One region of the Streptomyces sp. NPDC001532 genome, then DNA from elsewhere that is predicted to be linked to it. Evidence: riboswitches for the same ligand, from Rfam matches in the RefSeq annotation. Region 1 holds a riboswitch; the other holds the start of a gene.
What was found. Region 1 has a riboswitch for cyclic di-AMP ahead of ABT232_RS08915 (transglycosylase SLT domain-containing protein). Riboswitches for the same ligand answer to the same signal wherever they lie in the genome.
Positions count from the first base shown of each region.

Region 2: it holds a riboswitch for cyclic di-AMP, as region 1 does, so the genes downstream of both, ABT232_RS21810 (M23 family metallopeptidase) here and ABT232_RS08915 (transglycosylase SLT domain-containing protein) in region 1, are expected to answer to the same signal.

Region 1 covers NZ_JBEPAL010000006.1:202,213-206,446, reverse strand. The annotation lists gene fahA (fumarylacetoacetase) at 1-1,147, opposite strand, end outside; gene ABT232_RS08920 (HAD family hydrolase) at 1,362-2,192, shown strand; gene ABT232_RS08915 (transglycosylase SLT domain-containing protein) at 2,198-2,701, opposite strand; cyclic di-AMP (ydaO/yuaA leader) riboswitch at 2,705-2,888, opposite strand; gene ABT232_RS08910 (CocE/NonD family hydrolase) at 3,200-4,234, opposite strand, start outside.
Region 2 covers NZ_JBEPAL010000023.1:98,096-102,329, reverse strand. The annotation lists gene ABT232_RS21815 (alpha-galactosidase) at 1-1,500, shown strand, start outside; cyclic di-AMP (ydaO/yuaA leader) riboswitch at 1,799-1,966, shown strand; gene ABT232_RS21810 (M23 family metallopeptidase) at 1,969-2,961, shown strand; gene ABT232_RS21805 (rhamnogalacturonan lyase family protein) at 3,284-4,234, shown strand, end outside.

The DNA.
Region 1 (4,234 bases):
CCCAGGCCGTCAGGGTCACGGTGTCGCCGTCCTCCAGGAAGGTGCGCTTGCCGTCGGGGAGTTCGAGGGCGTCACGGCCGTTCCAGGTGAGCTCCAGCAGTGAGCCGCGCTGGCCGGGCTCGGGGCCGCTGACCGTGCCGGAGCCGTAGAGGTCACCGGTGCGCAGGGAGGCGCCGTTGACGGTCATGTGGGCGAGCTGCTGGGCCGCGGTCCAGTACATGGTGGCGAAGGGCGGCTCGGAGACGGTGTGGCCGTTGACCGCCACGGAGATGCGCAGGTCGTAGCCGCCCGGCTCGTCGTCGCTGTCGTCGAGGTAGGGCAGCAGCTCGTGGGTGCGCTCCGGCGGCGCCACGCGGGCGTCCTCCAGCGCGTCCAGCGGGGTGATCCACGCCGACACCGAGGTGGCGAAGGACTTGCCGAGGAACGGCCCGAGGGGCACGTACTCCCAGGCCTGGACGTCCCGCGCGGACCAGTCGTTGAGGAGGCAGAGGCCGAAGACGTGCTCCCGGAAGTCGCCGAGCGCCACCGGGTGGCCCAGCCGCGACGGCACGCCGACCACGAAGCCGACCTCGGCCTCGATGTCCAGCCGGACCGACGGGCCGAAGACCGGCGCGGGGTCGGTGGGAGCCTTGCGCTGGCCGGCCGGACGGACGATGTCGGTGCCGGAGACCACGACCGTGCCGGAGCGGCCGTGGTAGCCGATCGGCAGGTGCTTCCAGTTGGGGGTGAGCGAGTCGGGGGCGTCCGGGCGGAACATCCGGCCGACGTTGCGGGCGTGGTTCTCGGAGGCGTAGAAGTCGACGTAGTCCGCGACCTCGAACGGCAGGTGGAGGGTCACCGAGGACAGCGGGTGCATCAGCGGGGCGACGGTCTCGCGGTGGGACGGCACCGTCACCCAGGCCGTGAGCGCGCGCCGGACGTCCGACCAGGCGGTGCGGCCCGCGGCGAGCAGCGGGTTGAGGGTGGGCCGCGCGAGCAGCGAGGCGTACGGGGAGCCGAGTGCCAGGGCGGCCGCGCCCGCGTCGAGGACATGGTCACCGAGCCGGACGCCGACGGTCCGTTCCTCGGAACCGGCGGGCGAGAACACGCCGTACGGAAGGTTGTGCGGACCGAAGGGGTCGCCCTCGGGGACATCGAAGGGGGGCATGGGGTGCTGCCTCACTTTCGTACGTGCGGTCCATGCGGTCGCGCCACACGTTACGGCGATGATCCCCGTTTGGGCAGTGTCTGAAGAGTCCGGAATGTTCTGTCGCGAGGGGTGCGGGTCGCCGTCCCGGGGGTGTCATGCGGGGGTGAAAGGCGGAGGACGCAAAGGGAGTTGGGGATGAGCGGGGTGGGCGCGCGGTCCGTATTCTCTGATCATGGCCGCACCCACCGCATATGCCGCGCGCACCGCGTACTCCCTCATCGCCACCGACCTCGACGGCACACTGCTGCGTGGCGACGACACGGTCTCCGACCGGTCACGCGCCGCGCTCGCGCGGGTGGCGGCGGCCGGCGCCCGGCATCTGGTGGTGACCGGACGGCCGGCGCCCCGGGTGCGCCCGCTGCTGGAGGACCTGGGCGGCACGGGCCTCGCGGTCTGCGGGCAGGGGGCGCAGCTGTACGACGTCGCGGCGGACCGGCTGCTGTGGTCGGTGACCCTCGACCAGGAGCTGGCCGAGAACGCGCTCGGCAAGATCGAGGCCGAGGTGGGCCAGGTGTACGCGGCCGTCGACCAGGACGGGGTGGACGGGCTGACGCTGATCGAGCCGGGCTACCGGATGCCGCACCCCACCCTGCCCGCGGTGCGGGTGGAGCGCCGCGACGACCTGTGGGGCGAGCCGATCAGCAAGGTGCTGCTGCGTCACCCGACGCTGTCCGACGACGCGTTGGCGTCGGTGGCCCGCGGAGTGGTCGGTTCCCTCGCGACGGTCACCATGTCGGGGCCGGGGACGGTGGAGCTGCAACCGTGCGGCGTCACCAAGGCGACCGGGCTGGCGCTGGCCGCCCGGCATCTGGGGCTGAGCCCCGCGGACACCCTCGCCTTCGGCGACATGCCCAATGACATCCCGATGTTCGACTGGGCCGCGCGCGGTGTGGCGATGGCCAACGCCCATCCGGAACTCAAGGCGGTGGCCGACGAGGTCACCCTGTCGAACGAGGACGACGGCATCGCCGTCGTCCTCGAACGTCTATTCAGTCCTGCCTAGAGGTCTCAGTACGCGCCGAAGACGTTGTCGATCGAGCCGTACCGGTCGGCCGCGTAGTTGCAGGCCGCCACGATGTTCGAGACCGGGTTGTACGGGTCGTAGACCGTGCCGGGCACGTGGTAGGCGGCGAAGGTCGGGTCGATGACCTGGAGCAGGCCCTTGGACGGGGTGCCCGCGGCCGCGTTGGAGTCCCAGTTGTTGATGGCCAGCGGGTTGCCGGAGGACTCACGCATCACGTTGCGGTAGATGCCGTCGTAGGTGCCCGGGATGCCGTGCTGGGCCATGATCGACAGCGACTCGCGGATCCAGCCGTCGAGGTTGTTCGGGTACACGGTCGCGGTGGTCGCCGCGGTGGCCGCGGTCGGGGTGGCGGCCGAGGCGCTGGTCGCCCCGATCAGCGGCAGCGCGAGCACGGCGGCACCGGTGCCGGCGACGGCGAGCTTACGGGCGAGACGGGCACGGCGGCCCTTGACCGGCTGGTCGTTCGCGGGCAGACCCTTTGCAGGCATGACAGATGTCCTCTCCGGCGCCTGCGAGGTGAGCTGTCGGGTTCGGGCTGGGAGATGCCCGGCCGTGCGACAGGCGCACGACTTCACCCCAAGCCGTTCCGGTCCGCGTCGAGGCAGCTGCCCCTGCGCGCCCGGCCCGGCGTCCTACCTGGTTCCCCCGCTCCTGCCGTACGAGTGTGTTCGTAGTGGATGACGCGGGCGGCGGCAGGATTAGGCGTCCGCCCGACGGACCCGGAACGTATGCGAGAGCCGCTGTCCGGAACAAGTGGCGGATTCACATATCGCGCCCGTTGACCATGATCGGCCCGTATGGGGTACTTGATCCTTTGCGGTTGCCAAGAGTCGGCAGTGCGTCAACTGGCAACCGGGGCACGGAGTTCAGGAACGAGCTGCGAGATGCGCATGAAAAGCCTGTGAGTGGGCAGCCGTGAGTCAACTCACGCGCGGATGCAAGTGTGGCAAATCGGGCAATAAGCCCTAGTTGCGTCTAAGTTGCCATCAGCTCGCCGTGCGGGGAATCCGCTTCTCCCAGGTCCGGTGGAAGACGACCTCCTCGCCGTCGGTGCAAATCACCTCATCAACGGACAGAAAGTGCGTCGCGTCGGCGCTCAGCTCCGAGCGGGTCCGTACGGCCGTGTCCCAGGCGAGATCCGGGCGGTGCAGCCGGACCGACCACTCCGAGCGGGTCCGGGCGGAGAGCGGATCGTCCTCGCGCACGGTGCACGTCTCCCGCACCTCCTCGGTGACCTGGAGCCCGTCGGGATACATCCGGGTGCCGCCGTACCGGGGGTCGGCCTCCAGACGCCACTCGCCCTTGGCCACGTCCCGCACCACCAGCCGCTCGGGGCGCGGCTCGTCCAGGGTGACCGGCACGGTCACGCCCAGCGGCGCGGCCTGCTCCGGCTCCTCGAAGGCGACCGGCTCACCCGGCTCGCGCGTCCGGACCGGCAGCTCCAGCGCGCTGAGCGCCGGCTCCAGGGTGAAACCCGCCGCCGAGCCGGGCTGCGGCCAGATCCACGGCCAGTACGCGGAGGAGACCGCGAGCCGCACGCGATGGCCGGGCGGGAAGGCGTGGCCGACGCCGTCCAGGTCGACGACGACGTCCTCGGTGGCCCCCGGCTCCCAGGGGACGGCCCGTTCCGGGCCCCGGCGCGCCGACAGGTTCAGCACGCCCCGGGTCACCAGGGTCGAGGAGCCGTCCGGCGCCACGTCGCACAGCCGGGCGATCACCTGTCCGTACGGCACCTCGCAGGTCAGCCGCAGCCGCACCCGGGGCCGCCCCAGCACCCAGGTCTCCGCCGGCACCGCGAAATCGGAGCAGGCCGAGCGGGCGTCCTCCGCCCGCTGGTCCGCGGGCAGGTCGGCGTCGTTGCCGAGCGGGCGGAAGCGGCCGGCGTCGAGGCCGGTGTGCATGGGGGAGCGGACGAGGACGGGGGCGCCCTGGAGGGCGTAGGTGACCGCCGTCACGTTCGGCGACGGCCAGGCGGGCTCGCCGACCCAGCGGCCGGGCAGCGTGGGGTAGACCGTGGCCGG
Region 2 (4,234 bases), on a different contig from region 1:
CACACCGGCCACCAGCACCTGCCATGGGTGGCGCTGGACACCGACGCCACGGAGGAACGCGGCGAGGTCTACGGCTGCGCTCTTGGCTGGTCCGGCTCCTGGCGGATCGCCGTGGCCCAACTGCCCGACGCCAAGGTGCAGATCACCGGCGGCGCCGGACACGACGACTCGGGGCTGACCCGGCTGGCGGCGGGGGAGAGCTTCACGACGCCCGTCTTCGCCGGGCTGTGGAGCGACGGCGGCTTCGGCGGCGCGAGCCGCGCCTGGCACGCCTACCAGCGCGCGCACGTCATCCCCGACGCGGACCGGGACCGCCCGGTGCTGTTCAACTCCTGGGAGGCCACCGGGTTCGACATCTCCGAGGAGCGGCAGCGGGCGCTCGCCCGGCGGGCCGCCGCCGTCGGCGTGGAGCTGTTCGTGGTCGACGACGGCTGGTTCGGCGCCCGCACCGACGACCGGGCCGGGCTCGGCGACTGGACACCCAACCCGGACCGCTTCCCGGCCGGTCTGAAGCCCCTCGCCGACGAGGTGCACGCCCTCGGGATGCGGTTCGGGATCTGGGTCGAGCCCGAGATGGTCAACCCGGACAGCGATCTGTACCGCGCCCACCCGGACTGGGTGCAGTTCCATACCGGTCGAAAGCGGACGGAATTCCGCAATCAGCTCGTACTCAACCTGGCGCGGGAGGACGTCCAGCAGTACCTCTGGGGGCAGCTGGACGGCCTGCTCTCCAGTGCTCCCGTCGACTATGTGAAGTGGGACTTCAACCGCTGCTTCACCGACGCCGGCTGGCCCGGCGAGCCGTATCCGCAGCGGCTGTGGGCCGACCATGTGCGGGCCCTGTACGCGCTGCTGGACCGGCTGCGCGCGGCCCACCCCGGGGTCGCCTTCGAGTCCTGCTCGGGTGGCGGCGGCCGGATCGACCTCGGCGTGCTCGGCCGGACCGACCAGGTGTGGACCTCCGACAACACCGACCCGCTCGACCGGCTCGCGATCCAGCACGGCTTCAGCCAGCTCCACCCCGCGCGCGTGATGGCCGCCTGGGTCACCGACAGCCCCAACGCCATGCTGAACGGCCGGGTCAGCTCGCTGCGCTTCCGGTTCGTGAGCGCGATGGCCGGGGTGCTGGGGGTCGGCGGCGACCTGGGCCGGTGGACCGAGGAGGAGCTGACGGAGGCCGCCGAGTGGGTGGCGCTCTACAAGGAGATCCGGCCGCTGGTGCAGCGCGGGGATCTGTACCGTCTGCGGCCTCCGCGCGGCGGGCTGAGCGCCGTCCAGTACGTCCTGGGTGACGAGACGGTCGTCCTCGCCTGGCTCCAGGCACAGCACCACGGTGAGCCCGCTCCGGCGCTGCGGCTGCGCGGGATCGATCCGACGGCATCGTATGAATGCCATGAAACGGGCGAAGTGCACCGAGGTGCCGTATTGCTGCATCACGGACTTCTCACAGGATTGCGGGGGGATCTCGATGCGACGGTTCTCCGTCTCCGTCGCATCTGAGCGATGTGTCCGAATTGGAGCCTTCGTTGTAACTCGGTCTGGAATAAAGAGTTGTGGGGAGGGGCGCGTGAGCAGCGTCATACAGGTGACGGTGAGTCGCCCGTCATGTCCACGTAATTCACCCTCTTCTTAAGGGCTTTTGGACAAAAGGGCGGCTGCGTAATCAACGGACAGTGACCGGGAATTCTGTGGCGGAAGGGCGTGAAACGCATTCAAGGGCAACCATTCGCTTGTCCTTGTGCGTCCGGGTCGCTTACGTTCCACCTCGATCCGGGCGGACGCCTAATCCTGCCGCCGCCTGGTGCCCGCGCTAACTCACCCGTGCACGGCAGGAGCGGGGGACCCACAGGTTTGACCGCCTGTTCCGGTTCCCGGAACGGCTCGGGGTAAAGCCGCGTCCCGACGTGGCCGGACATCTCCAGTCCGCACCCGACAGCTCACCTCGTAGGCGCCGGAGAGGAATTCGCCATGCCCGCCAAGGGTAAGCACCGCCGTCCCAAGACCCTGCGCTTCACTCGTTCCATCGCCGTCGCCGGTACCGGTGGCGCCGCGCTCGCCCTCCCTCTGATGGGAGCGGCCGGCGCCCACGCCGCCACCCCGCAGTCCGCCGCGGAGCAGGCCGTCCAGTCGGTCGCCTCCGTCCAGAAGGCGGCCGCGGCGGACAAGGCCGCCGACAAGGGCTCCGGTGTCCGGACCTACACCGTGAAGTCCGGCGACTACCTCTCGAAGATCGCTGTCGAGCAGGACGTCGACGGCGGCTGGAAGAAGCTGTACGCGGACAACCGCACCGCCGTCGGCGCGGACCCGTCGCTGATCCACCCCGGTCTGAAGCTGTCCATCGGCAAGAAGGCCGCGGCGAGCGCTCCCGAGTCCTCGTCCTCCGAGACCTCCGAGTCGTCGCAGTCCGCACAGAAGCAGTCCGCGCAGAAGTCGCAGTCGTCCGACACCTCGCAGTCGAGCGAGGCCTCGAAGCCGGTCGAGTCGTCGCCCTCGCAGGCCGCCCCGGCCGCCCAGGCCGCCGACACGGCCGACACCGCCACCTCCACCGCGGCCGGCGGCTTCAGCGCCCCGGTCTCCGGCGCCGGTGTCGGCACCGCCTACAAGGTGGCGGGCAGCATGTGGTCCAGCGGCTACCACACCGGTGTCGACTTCGTCGTCCCGACCGGCACCTCGCTCAAGGCCGTCGGCGCCGGCACCGTCGTCTCCGCCGGCTGGGGCGGTGCGTACGGCAACCAGGTCGTCATCAAGCTCGCCGACGGCTACTACGCCCAGTACGCCCACCTCTCTTCGCTCTCGGTGTCGGCCGGCCAGTCCGTGACCGCGGGCCAGCAGGTCGGTCTGTCCGGTGCGACCGGCAACGTCACCGGCCCGCACCTGCACTTCGAGATCCGCACCACCCCGGACTACGGCTCGGACGTGGACCCGATCGCCTACCTCCGCGCCAAGGGCGTCGCCATCTGACGCCACTCCGCCGTGCCGGTACCTGACACCGGCGGCACCGCCGGTACCTGACGACCGGCGGCCCGCGCCCGCACACGCCGAAGGCCGGACCCGATCCACGGGTCCGGCCTTCGGCGTGTGCGGCTTTGCGCGTTCATGATCGTTTCATTGCGGTCGTGTGGCATCCCTGTTCGAGGCATCGACATGGGGTCGAGGGTGAGGACAGAGTGGTTCCCGAGGGTCAGCAAGCGCTTTCCCCGCGCTTCTACGTCCCCTCTCCGTCTTTCCTCTCCGTCTCCACCCCTCTCCTCCCTCCTCCTCGCCCATGAAGGAGCACTGCCCCATGCACCCCCTCGGACGCCGAAGAATCGGTGCCGTCGTCGCCTCGGCCCTGCTGGCCGGGCTGTTCTCCGCACCCGCCGGGCACGCCGCCGAGCCCCGCCGGATCGTGGAGAACCTGGACCGCGGCCTGGTCGCCGTGCCCTCCGGCGCCGGCACCTTCCTCAGCTGGCGCCTCCTCGGCACCGAGTACGCGCGATACGGCGACGCCCTCGCCTTCAACGTGTACAAGGACGGGCGGCGGCTGAACCGCGCGCCGGTCACCAAGTCGACGACCTACCAGGACGACACCCGCGGCACCGGCACCTACACCGTGCGCGCCGTCGTCCACGGCCGCGAACTGCGGCCGAGCGCGCCCGCCCTCGCCCTGGCCGACGGCCACGCCGAGATTCCCCTCGCCGCCGCCGACGGCTACTACGTCCACCACGCCTGGCCCGGTGACCTCGACGGCGACGGACGCTACGAACTCGTCGTCAGCCGGCTGTCGCAGACCCGGGACCGGCCCGACCTGCTGGAGGCGTACACGCTCACCGGCGAGCGGCTGTGGCGGGTCGACCTCGGCCCCGGCTCGTACACCCAGGTGGGCGGCAACGGCGCCAACGACCCGGCGCCCGCCGCGATCAGCGGCTCGACCCAGATCGGCGGCTACCGCAACGACGACAACGTCACGGTGTACGACCTCGACAGCGACGGCAGCGCCGAGGTGCTGGTGCACACCGCCGCCGGCACCACCTTCGCGGACGGCGGCCAGGTCACCGCCGACTCGCCGGCCCGGCAGTTCGTCTCCGTGATCGACGGCGCCACCGGCACCGAGCGCACCCGTCAGCCCGTGCCCGACGACTTCACCGCCGACGGCCCGTCCGGCGGCCACTTCGGCATCGCCCACCTCGACGGTGTGCACCCCAGCCTGGTCACCAAGCTGGTCACCCGCGTCGGCGCCCGCCGCGGCGCCTTC